DNA from 2 places in the Lachnoclostridium sp. Marseille-P6806 genome. Region 1 is predicted to be linked to the other one. Evidence: riboswitches for the same ligand, from Rfam matches in the RefSeq annotation. Region 1 holds a riboswitch; the other holds the start of a gene.

Region 1 (7,903 bases):
TCTGACGATGGAGGGCAGGAAGAGGAGGTTTCCTATCAGATTATTGAAAATATTATTCTGGCTACGGATATCCATTATTTTGATCCATCGCTTACAGATTATGGCCCCAGATTCCAGGAAATGGTGGAGTATGGTGACGGAAAAGTAGTTACCTATATCGATGAAATTACGGATGCTTTTTTAGAAGAAGTAATTCAGCTGCGTCCCAATGCTTTGATTCTCAGCGGAGATTTGACACTGGAGGGAGAGAAGAAAAGTCATGAAAGTCTGGCTGAAAAGCTTTATCGCGTAGAAGAGGCCGGGATTCCGGTTCTGGTGATTCCTGGCAATCACGATATCAATAATAAACGGGCGGCGCGGTATGAGGGAGAACAGAGACTTCCGGCAGAATATACCACACCGGAAGAGTTTCGCAGAATTTATCGGGATTTTGGATACGATGAAGCCATCAGCGAGGATGTGAGAAGTCTCAGCTATGTGTATCAGCTGGATGAGGAACATAGGATTATGATGCTGGATACCTGTCAGTATCGTCCGGTTGCCAAGGTGGGAGGTGCGATTTTAAGCGAGACCTATTATTGGATTGAGGAACAGCTGGAGGAGGCATGGGAGGAGGCAATGGACGTGATTCCTGTTGCACATCACAATCTGCTGGAGGAGAGCAAAATCTATGTGGATGACTGTACGATTGAGCATGGAGAACAGCTGGTGAATATTCTGGATGAATGGGATGTGAAGCTGTTTTTAAGCGGCCACCTTCATGTTCAGCATACAATGCGCTCTGAGGATAACAGAGGAGTGTGGGAGGCTGTGACTTCCTCTTTGGCAACGCCAGCCTGTCAATATGGAGTTTTAACCTGCCGGGATGATGGTTCTTATCAGTATGGAACCTGGTCTGTGGATGTGGAGTCCTGGGCCAGAGAGCATGGAAGAAAGGAACGGGATCTGCTGGAGTTTCGGAAGTTCCAGGAACCATTCCTTAGAAGGGTGTTTTATAATCAGTCAATGACGGCATTAAACGCAGTTCCTGATATTCCGGAGGACAGGAAAAAACAGATGTCGGATCTGTATGCAAGGCTTAATTATTATTATTATCAGGGAACAGCGTATCAGATTAAAAATGAAGTGCTTTCGGATCCAGCTTACCTTATGTGGCTGAATGAGGGAACTCTGACGGTGTTGGGAGAATATGTGGAATATATTGTGTCGGATGCGGTTCATGATTATAATCGTCTGATTGTGGACTGATTCTTTTTTCCGTTTCTTCAGGATATATTAGAATATAGTCTGAAGGGATGAGAGGGATTTTTGTGGAGAATCGGAAAGCGGAAATACTGATGGCGGCTATGCTGCTGACTTTTGTGTTTCTGATATCCAGGCATGCAGGGCTTATGGTATCCGGTCAGAATGTGACAGCGGGAAAAAAACAACCAGTGGTAGTTCTTGACAGTGGACATGGCGGCACGGATCCTGGAAAAATCGGAGTTGACGGAAGCCTGGAGAAGGATATTAATCTTCAGATTGCAGAAAAGGTAAAAGGCTTCCTGGAAGCATCGGATGTGACGGTTATTATGACAAGAGAGGATGATTGCGGGCTTTACCAGGAAGATGATGCCAATAAAAAAAGAGCAGATATGAAAAACCGGTGCGATAAAATCAACGAGGCGGCACCGATCCTGGCAGTCAGCATTCATCAGAACAGTTATCATGAAGAAGCCATATTTGGAGGCCAGGTATTTTATTATAAGGATTCTGCAGAAGGAAAGCGCCTGGCAGAAATCCTGCAGAAGCGTTTTGATTTTGTATTAGGAGAGAAAAACAGAAGGCTGGCAAAACCAAATGGCAATTATTATCTTCTGCTTCATGTGAAAGTACCTGTTGTGATTGTAGAGTGCGGATTTCTTTCAAACTGGGAAGAAGCAGCACGACTGAATTCAGAAGAGTATCAGCAGCGGCTGGCCTGGACTATCTATATGGGAATTATGGAATATATCAATACTTCCGGTTGACAAAATCATAGTAAAATGGTAGACTATAGGCGGTTAGATAATACTAATATCCAAACAGACATTTGAACAGATTACGAAAGGAAGAATTCTTATGAAATATATATATGCATCAAGAACAGGAAATGTAGAAAAACTGATTCAGTCTCTGGGACTGGAAGCAAAAAAACTGGCAGACGGTACAGAGAAGGCCGAGGGTGATTTTATTCTTTTTACCTATACGGACGGAAGAGGTATTGTACCTCCGGTAGTGGAGCAGTTTCTGAAAGAAAATCACAGCCTGCTAAAGGGTGTTGTAGTTTCTGGTAATATGCAGCGTCATGGAGATACGTTCTGTGCAGCCGGAGAGATTATTGCAAAAGAGTATCAGGTTCCTGTGATTGCCCAGGTTGATGGTGCCGGAAATGAATGGGATTATCGCCAGATTCGTTCCCGTCTGCAGGAGTGTGCGGAATAGGAAGAGTTGTTATATTAAAAATGGACAGATACCGGAAAGAACTTGAAAACTGGGGATTTCTATGTTATGATTCAGTTATAAATAAGTTCTTCGGGGCGGGGCGCAATTCCCCACCGGCGGTATAGTCCGCGAACCGCTTATGGCGGCTGATCCGGTGTGATTCCGGAACCGACAGTATAGTCTGGATGAGAGAAGAGATTGTGTGGCAGCAAAGCTGCTGTGATTGTCGATCAAAATATTGCCCCGGATCTTAGGATCCGGGGTTTTTGTTTTATGGGAAGTCTCTTTCCTGAAAAGCAAAAAAACGGCGGTACGGCGAAGGGGCAGACACATGATTCCTCTGGAGAATGAGCTTATATTATAATTTTCAGGAGGAAGTTATCATGAAGGAAAACAAATTAATGACAACAAAAAATGTTGTTCTGATGGGGATGTTCGGAGCTCTGGCAGGGGTGCTGATGGTATTTGAGATACCGCTGCCTTTCCTTGCTCCCAGCTTTTATGGTCTTGATATCAGTGAAGTTCCGGTTCTGGTAGGAACCTTTGCTTTAGGACCAGTGGCCGGGGCTGTTATTGAAGTTGTGAAAATCTTGGTTAAGCTGGTATTGAAGCCAACTAGCACAGGCTTTGTGGGAGAACTGGCCAATCTGACCTTTGGCTGTGCAATGGTTATTCCGGCAGGTCTGATTTATCAGTTTAAGAAAACCCGAAAAGGCGCTATGGCAGCTCTGACAGCAGGAACCCTTCTCATGTCAGCTGCAGCAATCGTGGGAAATGCGTTGGTTATGCTGCCTTTTTATTCCAATTTTATGCCATTGGAAAATATCATTGCGGCCGGGGCGGCTATTAACCCGGCAGTCAGCAATGTGTGGACTTTTGCTGTTATCTGTGTAGGGCCGTTTAATGTGATTAAGGGAATTGTGGTTTCCATGATTACGGTGCTGGTTTATAAGCATATCAGCGCTATGATTCACAGTATTGGAACAGAGAAGCGAAATGGCCAGAGCAGAAAACTGCGTGCTTAGAATTAAAAAAATAATATAAAAGAGAATCGCCAGAATAGCGGAATAGATACCGGCTTTGGCGATTCTCTTTTGTATTATAGAAAATTTGATCGAAAGATACAAAAATGTTCCGCGAGTATGCACACTGCTCGTTAGAGGAAAAGGGATGGTGACGCGACTTTGTTTCGGTTCGGCTGTGTGTCAAAGTGCTTTCTTTTTAGTGCTTATAAAGTCTTTTCATTCTGCTTTTCTTTTAGATAAGCATCGGCATCTTTAAAAAAGCTTCCCAGGATCAGGATGATAATGATTCCCAGAGGGAAGGCGGCAATGATGGATACTGTCTGCAGGTTTGCCATGGAATTTTCGGAAAAAATCAGGGCAATGGGAAGCAGAATCAGCATAATAGACCAGAACAGTTTAATGTTCCGGTTTGGTTCCTCGTTCGGCTTCAACTCCTTGTAGGAATAAGCGGCAGCCACCAGAGTAATGGAATCAAAGGATGTAGAGTAAAAGGTTACCATACAAAGGACCAGAAGAATCAGCACCAGTCCGGGAAGCGGAAGCTGTTCCAGAACGGAAACAATGGCAGCATATAAATCTCCGGTTTTTGTATATACAGAAAGCAGATCCAACCGTCCATGCATCTGCAGCCCCATTCCATAATTGCCGAGAATGATGAAGGAGGTAAAGGTTCCAGCCAGACCAAAGGAATATCCTCCCAGTACAACCTGGCGAACAGTTCTCCCTCGGCTGATAGAGCCAATGAAAAAAGGAGTTGCTACACACCATACAATCCAGTAGGACCAGTAAAAGATGGTCCAGTTCTGAGGGAAGGAGCTGGTGCGCAGGGCATCTGTCCAGGTGGACAGTCCGATAAAGTTCTGAACCAGATTACCAATGGAGCTTAGACCAGTTTCAATAATGTATCGGCTTTCTCCTCCCAGGAAAAATACATAGGCAAGGAGCATAAAAAACAGATAAACGCAGCAGGAGGCAGCTAGCTGTACACCTTTCATTCCAAGATAGACACAGAAGGTGTAAATACAGCAGATACTGATTAAAATAAAGATGGTAAGAGCGACGCTCTGAGGAATTCCGGTAACGCGGCTGATTGCCATGGAAAGCAGAGGTGTTGCCAGGGAAAAAGTAGTGGCAGTACCTGCAAGGAGAGCAATCACAGCAATGAAATCGATGATTTTACCACTCCACCCATCCACCCGCTTTCCAAGAATCGGACGACAGGACTCAGAAAATTTCTGCTTGGTTCTTTTGCGGACATGAAGCATAAAGCCGAACGCCACGGCCAGAACCAGATAAAAACTCCAGGGAATCGGTCCCCAGTGAAACAGAGGATAGGTAGAGGCCCATTCCTGAATTCCGCCCATTTCTTCAATGTGAGGTTCATTGGCATACAGGATCCATTCACAGCAGGAGTAAAAAAGAATATCTGCAGCCAGTCCGGCAGTAAACATCATGGAGCCCCACTGAAAAAAAGTATATTCCGGTTTTTCCAGATCTCCCAGCCGAATGTTTCCAAAGCGGGAAAAGGCCATATACAGGGAGCAGAAAAATACACCCAGGCCGATCAGCAGGTAATAACTGCCCATCTGATCCCCAAGGAGAGAGCGGATAGAAGCTAAAAGCTGGGAGGACTGTTCTGGATTGCGAACAAACCAGATACAGAGAATCACAATACAGAGAAAGGGAATCAGTGTAATAAACCAGTCCAGCCGGCGGGCCAGCGAAGTGTCGGAAGCCCGATTTTGTTCTTTTTTCATAATGCAAAATACCTCCTATAGCAGTTTTACAGAAATATCTGCGAGTAAAATGTTCAAAAATATTAAAAATTAAATTATATTGAACATATTAGCATTGCAGGAGAAAAAATGCAAGAGGGATTTCTTGCGAATTTCTTTCAGTTTAGGAGGGAGTCTATCAAAAAAGAAGGAATTCTGGTAAAATAGCAGAAAAAATGAAAGATGTGACGGCAGAAATGGAGAGAGAAAACAGAAGGGCAGGGGCAGGGAGAAGCAGGAGAAAACAGAAATCAGCAAGAGCCTTTGCTGGAAAAGGGCTGGTATCCGGGGGGATTGCAGTGCTGACAGTAGTGTTGGCTGCTACAGGATTTATGACATGGAGAAAAGAAAGCTATGCCAGGGGGACCGCAGAGCAGCCTGAAAATTCCGGCCAGCTTGTGACAGTCGGAGAGATGCAAAGCAGCGGAACCGGGGAAGAGAAGCCGATTCTGGGGGGAGCTGAACTGATGATGCTCTCCAATCAGACAAAAGGGCAGATGATGTCATTTTTAATAGAAACAAAAAATGGAAATCTGATTGTAATAGATGGCGGTCGTTGGGAAGATGGAGAGCACCTGATGGAGGAAATCCGTCGGAGAGGCGGTCATGTGGATGCCTGGTTTCTGACCCATACGCATACGGATCATGTAGGTGCTCTTTTGAATCTTTTGCAGACAGAGGCAGAAGGTGAAGATACGGGAATAGAAATTCAGCATATCTATTATAATTTTGCAGATTTGGACTGGTATGCGATTCATGAACCGGGAGATTATGGCACAGCGGCTGCAATTATTGGAGAATTGGAGAAGCTTCCAGATAGAGTATGCCAGATTGTAGAGAGGGGACAGACGATTACCGTAGATGATGTGACAGTGACGGTAATGAATGAACGCTATGAGCCAGGACCGGAGCAAATAGGAGAGCGGGACGGCAATGATGCAGGAATTGCTTATCGTATGGTAGTTCATGGGGTATCGATTTTGTTCCTTGGAGATTTGCAGAAGATTGGTGGCGATTTGCTCCTGGAGCAGGCAGGAGCAGAGGCATTAAAATCTGATGTTGTGCAGATGGCTCACCACGGACAGAATGGAGTCAGTGAAGCTGTTTATCAGGCCATAGATCCGGAAATCTGTCTTTGGCCTACGCCTGGATGGCTTTGGGATAATGAAGGCGGCGGCTACCAGACGCCGGAAACAAAAAGCTGGATGGAGAAGCTTCATGTAAAGCGGCATTACTGTATAAAAGATGGCGATCAGATTATGCGGTAAAAAAGAAAAACGAAAAGACAGCATTATTGTGGCAGCGGATAAATTCCGGCTGCCACATATTATTTAATAAAAAATCAGTCTGTTACAGCCAGTCCGCTGTGATAAGAATAGCTTCCCAGCTCGTGGAGAAGCCGTTCCAGTTCCTGGGCATCTGCCTGACGAGTGGAATGGATGCTGGTATTGATCAGCGCGTTTACGTTGCTGCATTTCAGCAAAGAATACCGGAATAGATCCGGGAAGGAGGCCCTTGAGGCAAGTCTTCGATCCCAGGGATTGCACCATAGCTCGTGATCCAGATTCAGGCACTGACGAGGATTCTTTACTTTATCTGTGACCAGTTTGGTGGAGGCTACCGGTTTTTTCAGCACAAGGTTCTCAACAAAGGCGATCCGGTCAGTTTTTTTGCCGGAGGGATCGGCCAGAGTGCGGCATCCAAACCGCAGAGCAAGAATGGAGCGGTAAATCATGGATGAAGATACCTGGAAGCTGTTTTCATAGGTAATGGGGTAATAGACCTCATTGATACATTTTGCCAGGAACTGGGAGATGAACTGCATTTCCATTCCGTTCAGGCAAATGGTTGCCGCTTGGTTAAACTGAGAAGGCTTTTTCTTTTTATATTTCCATAAAAGCAGGGCATCAATATCATTTTCCAGAGCGGCATGAAGGCCGTGAGTTTCCATAGTCGGATTTTTGGCATCATAGCCGATTCTGCCATATACATAAGGATGGCAAATGGAGTCGCCAATATAGTGGCAGACAAAGCCACAGAAATAGGAAAGCCCTTCCTCTCTCTGCTGCCGGGATTCAATATCCTGTAAATTTTCCAGATAGCAGCGGAAGAAATCCTGGATGTGATGCTCATGCATATAGGAGCCTACATTCCGGTAATCTCTGTGACGGAGAATAGGAATGTTGTAGAAAAACATATCTGGTCCCTGAAGCCCAAGCTGGTAAAGCCAACGATATTTGGCAATAATATATTTTAGCTGATTGTTGGGAAGATCATTGAAGGCCTTCATTCCCAGAATATAATGTGTGGTAAATCCAGGCATATAAACTGCCCCCTCTCTCTTAAAATTTCCCGTAGTGTTCCTTTCTATCATACCATATTCGGGCATGAAATGCGAGGGGACAAATAAAGGAAAAAGGGAAATAAAGAAGAACGGGAGATACAGAAGAAAGGGGAGAGGAGCACAGAATCTGTGTCCGGTATAGGAAAGAGACTTTGCTGCATAAACATAGAAAAAAGACATTGGGAGTAAGAATGCAGCAGTTGGCAGAAACGATACATGTGATTGTTTGGGGGCCGTGGACCATGATGATTTTTCTTGCTACAGGAATCTGGTTTACGGTAAAATCAGGCGGTTTT
Region 2 (7,903 bases), on a different contig from region 1:
TATATCAACCAGCTGCCAGACTACGCGTATCTCTGCAAAGACCTGCTGAACGGAAAAATGTAATCTGTCAAACGAGGTGTCAGGAGCCATACAGTGCTTCTGGCACCTTTTTTGTAGATTTTTTGTGAATTTGATGAAAAAGTCCTTGACAATTTGTCTCTGGAAAAACAGCCAAGTCGATCCTGATTTCCTGTGGTGCGCGCCTTGCGGTATTCGACATTGCAGAGCTGCGTGAGGTCACGGCCTATGATGAGCTGGAGCTGGACACTCTGGGAGACCGGAAAACTGCCCTGTTCCTCATCATGAGTGATACTGACGATAGCTTCAACTTCCTTATTTCCATGTGTTATACCCAACTTTTCAACCTGCTCTGCGAAAAAGCCGACGATGTGTATGGCGGCAGGCTCCCGGTCCATGTGCGCTGTCTCATTGATGAAGCCGCCAATATCGGGCAGATTCCTCGTCTGGAAAAGCTGGTCGCCACCATCCGAAGCCGTGAGATCTCCGCCTGTCTGGTGTTGCAGGCGCAGAGTCAGCTCAAGGCGATCTATAAGGACAATGCAGATACCATCATCGGCAACATGGATACTTCCATTTTCCTGGGCGGTAAGGAGCCAACCACCCTCAAGGAGCTGACTGCCGTGCTGGGCAAGGAAACCATTGACACCTACAACACCGGAGAGAGCCGTGGACGGGAAACTTCCCACTCGCTCAACTATCAAAAATTGGGGAAAGAGCTGATGAGCCAGGATGAGCTTGCGACGATGGATGGAAACAAGTGCATCCTCCAGCTGCGTGGCGTGCGTCCTTTCCTTTCGGATAAGTACGACATTACCAAGCACCCCAATTTCAAGTACACTGCCGACGCGGATGACAAGAACGCTTTTGACATTGAAGCATTCCTGTCCGCAAGGCTGAAACTCAAGCCCAATGAGGTCTGCGATGTATATGAAGTAGACACAAAGGGCGCTTAACTTCGTTCCGCTTTTGAAAGGAGTGATCTTATCTATTCGCCGCACCTGCCCTCTACGGGCCATTGGCGTACAAAGCGGACAATCGCAAGAAAAATAATGAAAAAGGAGGACAGCCGGAATCATGCCCCCGGAAACCGGGCGGCAGATTGTTCCGGCTTTTGTATGCCTATGAAACATGACAAACCTATTTTTTAATCAGATTCCGGCTAACAAACTATATGGCATTTTTTGAACAGGCAATCACCGTTCTTCAGACCCTCGTTATCGCGCTCGGTGCCGGTCTCGGTATCTGGGGCGTTATCAACCTGCTGGAAGGTTACGGCAACGACAACCCTGGTGCAAATGCTCATGTGCGGTAAAGTAACACACAAGAATTTGAACAGGCAGCAGCCCATTATTCCTAAAAAATCTTGACAACTATTGAACAGATGATTATACTTATCCTGTAAATTGAATAAAATCTTCAGGGCAGGGTGCAATTCCCTACCGGTGGTATAGCCCACGAGCCGCAAGGCATGATTCGGTGAAACTCCGAAGCCGACAGTATAGTCTGGATGAAAGAAGATTAAGAAGCGCAGGAAAGTTTTCTTTTCTGCGTGTAAAGCGATTGCTCTGGGATATTTTATATTCCAGAGCTTTATATTTGCACAGGTATTCCCTGCGCTCTTTTGCTTTTGCCTTGAACGATTTTGTTCAAGGCATTTTCTATTTGTGGAGGTGATACTGTGAATGACAGTGATTATATGAAAATCGCATTACAGCTTGCAAAAAAAGGATGCGGTTTTACTTCTCCTAACCCTATGGTAGGAGCTGTCATTGTAAAGGAAGGACGGATAATCGGGCAGGGTTGGCACGAAAAATATGGCGAAGCTCATGCAGAACGTAATGCGTTAGCGGCATGTACAGAAAATCCAAAAGGTGCGACCATGTATGTGACTTTAGAACCTTGCTGCCATTATGGAAAGCAGCCGCCCTGCATCAATGCAATCATGGAAGCAGGCATTGAACGGGTAGTAATCGGTTCTGGTGACCCCAATCCCCTTGTCAGCGGAAAAGGAATACAAATTCTAAAAAAACAAGGGATTTTGGTGACAGAACATATTTTACAGGAGGACTGCGAGAGGCTCAATGAAGTGTTTTTCCATTACATTCAAACCAAGCGTCCTTTTGTAGTGATGAAGTATGCCATGACAATGGACGGAAAAATTTCAACTAAAACAGGAGCGTCAAAATGGGTCACGGGCGAAACGGCACGACGCCATGTCGCACAGCAGCGTCACCGATATGCTGCAATTATGGCAGGAATCGGAACAATATTGACAGACGACCCACAGCTTACCTGCCGGATAGAGGGTGGAAAAAATCCGATTCGCATTATTTGTGACACCACGCTTCGCATACCTCTAAGTGCGAACGTTGTTTCCACAGCAAAGCAGATTCCTACAATAATTGCAACCTGTTGCAGGGACGCAGAAAGATGTGCCTTGTATGAGAAAAAAGGCTGCCATGTCCTGCTTGTCGAGGAAAGAAACGGTCATGTGGATTTAGAACAGCTTATGTATTTATTAGGGGAAAAACAGATTGACAGCATTTTGCTGGAGGGTGGAGGGACGTTAAATTGGGCAGCTCTTTCCAGCGGTATTGTACAGAAAGTGCAGGCTTATATCGCACCTAAATTATTTGGTGGACAGGCTGCAAAAACTCCGATAGAGGGAGAGGGCATTTGCTATCCTACTGCGGCTTTCCGATTAAAGAATAGCTGTGTTCTTCCGCTGGGTGAAGATTTTCTGATTGAAAGTGAGGTAGAGCAAAGTGTTTACGGGAATCATTGAGGAAATCGGAACGGTTCATAAAATCAAAAAAGGACAGCTTTCCGTCGTCCTTGAAGTTTGTGCGAAAACAGTGCTGGAGGATATGAAAATAGGGGATAGTATTGCAGTAAATGGAGTTTGTCTAACTGTTACAGCCCTGTACTCAGGCTCATTTGTTGCGGACGTTATGCACGAAACCTTAAACCGTTCTGCACTGGCAGCCCTTATCCCTGGTGGTCATGTGAATCTGGAACGAGCAATGTCGGCAAGCGGAAGATTTGGAGGACACATTGTCTCCGGACATATAGATGGCACAGGCAAAATCGTGTACATACAAAAAGATGATAATGCGGTCTGGTTTACCATACATACAAACCCGGAAATCATGAGGTATGTTGTAGAAAAAGGTTCTGTTGCAATCGACGGTATCAGTTTGACAATTGCCAAAGCCGACAGAGATAGATTTTCTATTTCAGCGATTCCCCATACCGTCAGACAAACAGTATTGAATGAGCGAAAAGAGGGTGATTCTGTCAATCTGGAAGCAGATATAGTTGGAAAATATGTTGGAAAATTCTTGTCTTTCAAACAGAACACGGACAGTCATATCACAAAGGAATTTTTAGAGAAATATGGTTATTAGGAGGATGTCGCATGGCAGCGTTTCATAAAATCGAAGAGGCACTTGAAGATTTGAAAAAAGGAAAAATAATTTTAGTAACAGATGATGCGGAACGGGAAAATGAAGGGGATTTTATCTGCGCAGCACAATTCGCAACAACGGAAAATATTAACTTTATGGCGACCTACGGAAAAGGGCTGATTTGTATGCCTATGTCAGAGGACTATGTAAGCAAGCTCAAAATTCCGCAAATGGTAGAAAGAAATACCGATAACCATGAAACGGCTTTTACTGTTTCTATTGACCATGTAACAACTTCTACCGGAATTTCTGCTGCTGAACGCTCAATCACCGCCCTTGCATGTGTGGAGGAAAATGTAAAGCCAGAGGATTTCCGTAGACCTGGACATATGTTTCCACTGCTTGCAAAGAAAAATGGTGTGTTAGAGAGAAACGGGCACACGGAAGCAACTGTAGATTTATGCCGGTTGGCTGGATTAAAAGAATGTGGATTATGCTGTGAAATCATGCGTGAAGATGGAACGATGATGAGAACAACAGAGCTTTTTGAACTGGCAGAGCGTTTTGGAATAAAATTTATTACCATACAAGATTTGCAAAATTACCGTAAGTGCCATGACCATTTGGTCGAGCGGGTAACAACTGTAAAAATGCCGACCAAATATGGGGATTTTATCGCATATGGTTTTGTAAATAAGCTAAATGGAGAACATCATATTGCTCTTGTAAAAGGGGAAATCGGAGATGGGAAACATATTCTATGCCGTGTTCATTCGGAATGTTTGACCGGTGATACCTTTGGCTCCCTACGCTGTGATTGCGGACAGCAATTTGCTTCAGCCATGACGCAGATTGAAAAAGAGGGACGGGGTATCTTGCTCTATATGCGGCAGGAAGGACGGGGTATCGGGCTTATCAATAAGCTGCGTGCCTATGAGCTGCAAGAGCAGGGAATGGACACGTTAGAAGCAAACCTTGCATTAGGCTTTTCAGGCGATGAACGGGAATATTATATCGGCGCACAGATTTTACGGGATTTGGGCGTATCAAGTATGCGGCTTTTAACGAATAATCCAGATAAAGTTTATCAGCTTGCGGAATTTGGGCTTGAAATCACGGAACGTATTCCGCTCCAAATGGACGCTACGGCGCACGATTTGTTATACCTCAAAACCAAGCAGAAACGTATGGGACATATTCTAAAATACTAAATCGCAGGAGGAAAATACGATATGAAAACATTTGAAGGAAAACTTGTGTCAAAAGGAATCAAAGTTGGGATTGTAGCGGCAAGGTTTAACGAATTTATCACTGCTAAGTTGTTGGGAGGGGCTATGGACGCTTTGCTCCGTCATGACGTAGAAGAAAAAAATATTCATGTGGCGTGGGTTCCCGGAGCATTTGAAATCCCTCTAATTGCGTCCAGAATGGCAAAAAGCGGAAAGTATGACGTAATAATTTGTTTGGGGGCGGTTATTCGCGGCTCAACCAGTCATTATGACTATGTATGCAGTGAGGTGGCGAAAGGGATTGCTACTGTTTCTCTGGAAAGCGGTATACCCGTACTGTTTGGTGTACTTACTACTGACAGTATTGAACAGGCGATTGAGAGGGCAGGAACAAAGGTGGGAAATAAGGGATATGATTGTGCTGTCAGTGCAATCGAAATGGTAAATCTTATTGAGGAAATTGAAAAATAAATATTTTTCCATAGCAGAATCAGCCGAGCCAGTCAACGGCAAGTGAATGGGCTGCGCCCACCGTTGACAGCCCCGTCTGTCCTTGCTGGTGGGTAATCAAGGGGCGACAGTAAAAAGTGCTACCGCCCTTTCCCATAATCGAAGAAAGGGGGATTTTCCATGACTGAACAGGAATCCTATCAAGAACATATCCGCTATACCCATGATACCTATTGCCGGATTGTTATTCGCCATGCGTCCTTTGACGCTGCCCGTATGCTGGCGGCGAGGTGGAAACGGGAAATCTCCCTTGAATATCTGACCGAAGAAAAGTTTGTCCAACTAAGCACCACAGACGAGTATTTTCAAGTGCCGGACTATGGCGAAACTTATCCGTTCTCTGTCCGGGGGAAGACGATATTTTTAGATAGCTATTCCCTTGCGGCGGCTCTTGTCGAACTGCCGGAACAGACGCAGGAGGAAATCTTTTTGTATTACTTCCAGCACTTGACACAGAAAGAAATCGGAGAACAAAGCGGCTGGACACGCAGCACAATCGGGCGGCATATCCAGCTTGCCTTAAAGCGGCTGAAAGAAGAAATGGAGGTGTTGTTCCATGAGCAACCGACTTCTCCCCTATGACACGATAATAAAAGCACATGAAGGCGACCCCATAGCGATACAAACTGTCCTTGACCGATATGCCGGATATATCCGCTATTTCTCCAAAATGAACGGCTATTATAATTCTGATATGGAGGACTACATTAGAACAAAGCTGATTGAAAGCCTGTTCAAGTTCCGGCTGGACCGATAACATAAAAACTGAATATCCCGCCGCCCCGCAGCGGCACACGAAGCAGTAAATCCGAAAAAGATTTGCTGCTTTTTTTGCGCCCATTTTTGGCAAATTTCCAAAAGTTCCGTATTAGATAGTGAAACCAAAAAAGGCTGCCGTTTTTTCAGACAGCGGGCAAAACGCAGCTTCCGAAACGCCTTATTGTCGGGAAAGACCGAGCCGCTGGAAAAGTTCTTGCCGGAAAGTCCGTCCATTCTGCTCTTTTGTGGTTTGTAGGGAGTAAGGGGAAGAACGCCAGCCCGCAGCCTTTTATAAAAAAGCTGGTTATAGATTTCCCGAAAAAGTGGCAGTAGGAAGTGAACGGCAGTCCGGCAGTTTCTTAGAGCAAGATTCTACCGCAGTACCAAAATTCGCTTATCGCTCATTTTGCCCCTGCGGGAATCTTGTTGGGGAGTGCCTTCCCCAAACCCTGCCATGCGGCTTACGCCGCTTAAAAATCCCTCAAAATATTTTTTCGGATTTTTCAAAAACAGTTCCGCTTTACACCCTGTTTTTCTCCTATTAGTGAGAGAACACCACGCACAGAAAGGAGGTTTTACCATGCGAAAACGATACAACACGCCCCACCGCAGCCGGGTAGTCAAAACACGCATGACCGAGGAAGAATACGCCGAGTTTGCGGAAAGGCTTTCTGCCTGCAACATGAGCCAAGCCGAGTTTATCCGGCAAGCCATAACCGGGGCAGCCATACGCCCCATCATAACTGTTTCCCCCGTCAATGACGAGCTGCTTGCCGCTGTCGGGAAGCTGACCGCCGAATACGGCAGGATCGGCGGCAACTTAAACCAGATAGCCCGGACGCTGAATGAGTGGCACAGCCCCTACCCGCAGCTTGCCGAGGAGGTACGGGCGGCGGTTTCCGACCTTGCTGCCCTGAAGTTTGAAGTTTTGCAGAAAGTGGGTGACGCTGTTGGCAACATTCAAACATATCAGCTCTAAAAATGCCGACTATGGCGCAGCGGAAGCCTACCTCACATTTGAGCATGACGAGTTTACCATGAAGCCCACCCTTGATGAAAACGGGCGGCTGATACCGAGGGAGGATTACCGCATTTCTTCCCTCAACTGCGGGGGCGAGGATTTCGCTGTTGCCTGTATGCGAGCCAATCTCCGCTATGAGAAAAACCAAAAACGGGAAGATGTGAAAAGCCACCATTATATCATCAGCTTTGACCCACGGGACGGGACAGACAACGGCTTGACCGTAGACCGGGCGCAGGAGCTGGGCGAGCAGTTCTGTAAAGAGCATTTCCCCGGACACCAAGCCCTAATCTGCACCCACCCGGACGGGCATAACCACAGCGGCAATATCCATGTGCATATCGTCATCAACTCCCTGCGGATTTATGAAGTCCCGCTTCTGCCCTACATGGACAGACCAGCCGACACACGGGAGGGCTGCAAGCACCGCTGCACCAATACCGCTATGGAATATTTCAAGAGTGAAGTCATGGAGATGTGCCACCGGGAGGGGCTTTACCAAATCGACCTCTTGAACGGCAGCAAGGAACGGATAACCGAACGGGAATACTGGGCGGCAAAGAAAGGGCAGCTTGCCCTTGATAAAGAGAACGCCGCCAGAGAAGCCGCAGGACAGCCGACCAAGCCCACCAAGTTTGAAACGGACAAGGCGAAGCTGCGCCGGACGATACGGCAGGCACTTTCCCAAGCTGGCAGCTTTGACGAGTTTTCTTCCCTTTTGCTGCGGGAGGGTGTGACCGTCAAGGAGAGCCGAGGGCGGCTTTCCTACCTCACGCCGGACAGGACAAAGCCTATCACAGCCCGGAAGCTGGGGGACGATTTTGACAAGGCTGCTGTCCTTGCCCTGCTCACGCAGAACGCCCACAGAGCCGCCGAACAGACCAAAGCCATACCCGAATACCCTGTCGCAGTTAAAAAGCCGTCACAAGGGGAAAAAACCGCAAAAACCACCCCGG

What was found. A riboswitch is a leader RNA that binds a small molecule or an ion and turns the genes downstream of it on or off. The one in region 1 is predicted to bind FMN.
Region 2: another riboswitch for FMN. It lies ahead of ribD (bifunctional diaminohydroxyphosphoribosylaminopyrimidine deaminase/5-amino-6-(5-phosphoribosylamino)uracil reductase RibD); the one in region 1 lies ahead of ACESON_RS10865 (ECF transporter S component).

Annotation. Positions count from the first base shown of each region.
Region 1 covers NZ_CAXSLG010000007.1:196,625-204,527, forward strand. Annotated here, with positions in the region: gene ACESON_RS10850 (metallophosphoesterase) at 1-1,248, shown strand, start outside; gene ACESON_RS10855 (N-acetylmuramoyl-L-alanine amidase) at 1,311-2,009, shown strand; gene nrdI (class Ib ribonucleoside-diphosphate reductase assembly flavoprotein NrdI) at 2,101-2,463, shown strand; FMN riboswitch at 2,546-2,664, shown strand; gene ACESON_RS10865 (ECF transporter S component) at 2,847-3,488, shown strand; gene ACESON_RS10870 (BCCT family transporter) at 3,692-5,245, opposite strand; gene ACESON_RS10875 (ComEC/Rec2 family competence protein) at 5,440-6,531, shown strand; gene ACESON_RS10880 (zinc dependent phospholipase C family protein) at 6,606-7,586, opposite strand; gene ACESON_RS10885 (alanine/glycine:cation symporter family protein) at 7,799-7,903, shown strand, end outside.
Region 2 covers NZ_CAXSLG010000005.1:149,354-157,256, reverse strand. Annotated here, with positions in the region: gene ACESON_RS08220 (hypothetical protein) at 1-63, shown strand, start outside; partial or broken gene ACESON_RS08215 (VirD4-like conjugal transfer protein, CD1115 family) at 150-974, shown strand; partial or broken gene ACESON_RS08210 (Maff2 family protein) at 1,193-1,321, shown strand; FMN riboswitch at 1,430-1,544, shown strand; gene ribD (bifunctional diaminohydroxyphosphoribosylaminopyrimidine deaminase/5-amino-6-(5-phosphoribosylamino)uracil reductase RibD) at 1,718-2,806, shown strand; gene ribE (riboflavin synthase) at 2,787-3,428, shown strand; gene ACESON_RS08195 (bifunctional 3,4-dihydroxy-2-butanone-4-phosphate synthase/GTP cyclohydrolase II) at 3,440-4,639, shown strand; gene ribE (6,7-dimethyl-8-ribityllumazine synthase) at 4,661-5,128, shown strand; gene ACESON_RS08185 (sigma-70 family RNA polymerase sigma factor) at 5,288-5,749, shown strand; gene ACESON_RS08180 (helix-turn-helix domain-containing protein) at 5,724-5,924, shown strand; gene ACESON_RS08175 (hypothetical protein) at 6,299-6,433, opposite strand; gene mobC (plasmid mobilization relaxosome protein MobC) at 6,507-6,905, shown strand; gene ACESON_RS08165 (relaxase/mobilization nuclease domain-containing protein) at 6,877-7,903, shown strand, end outside.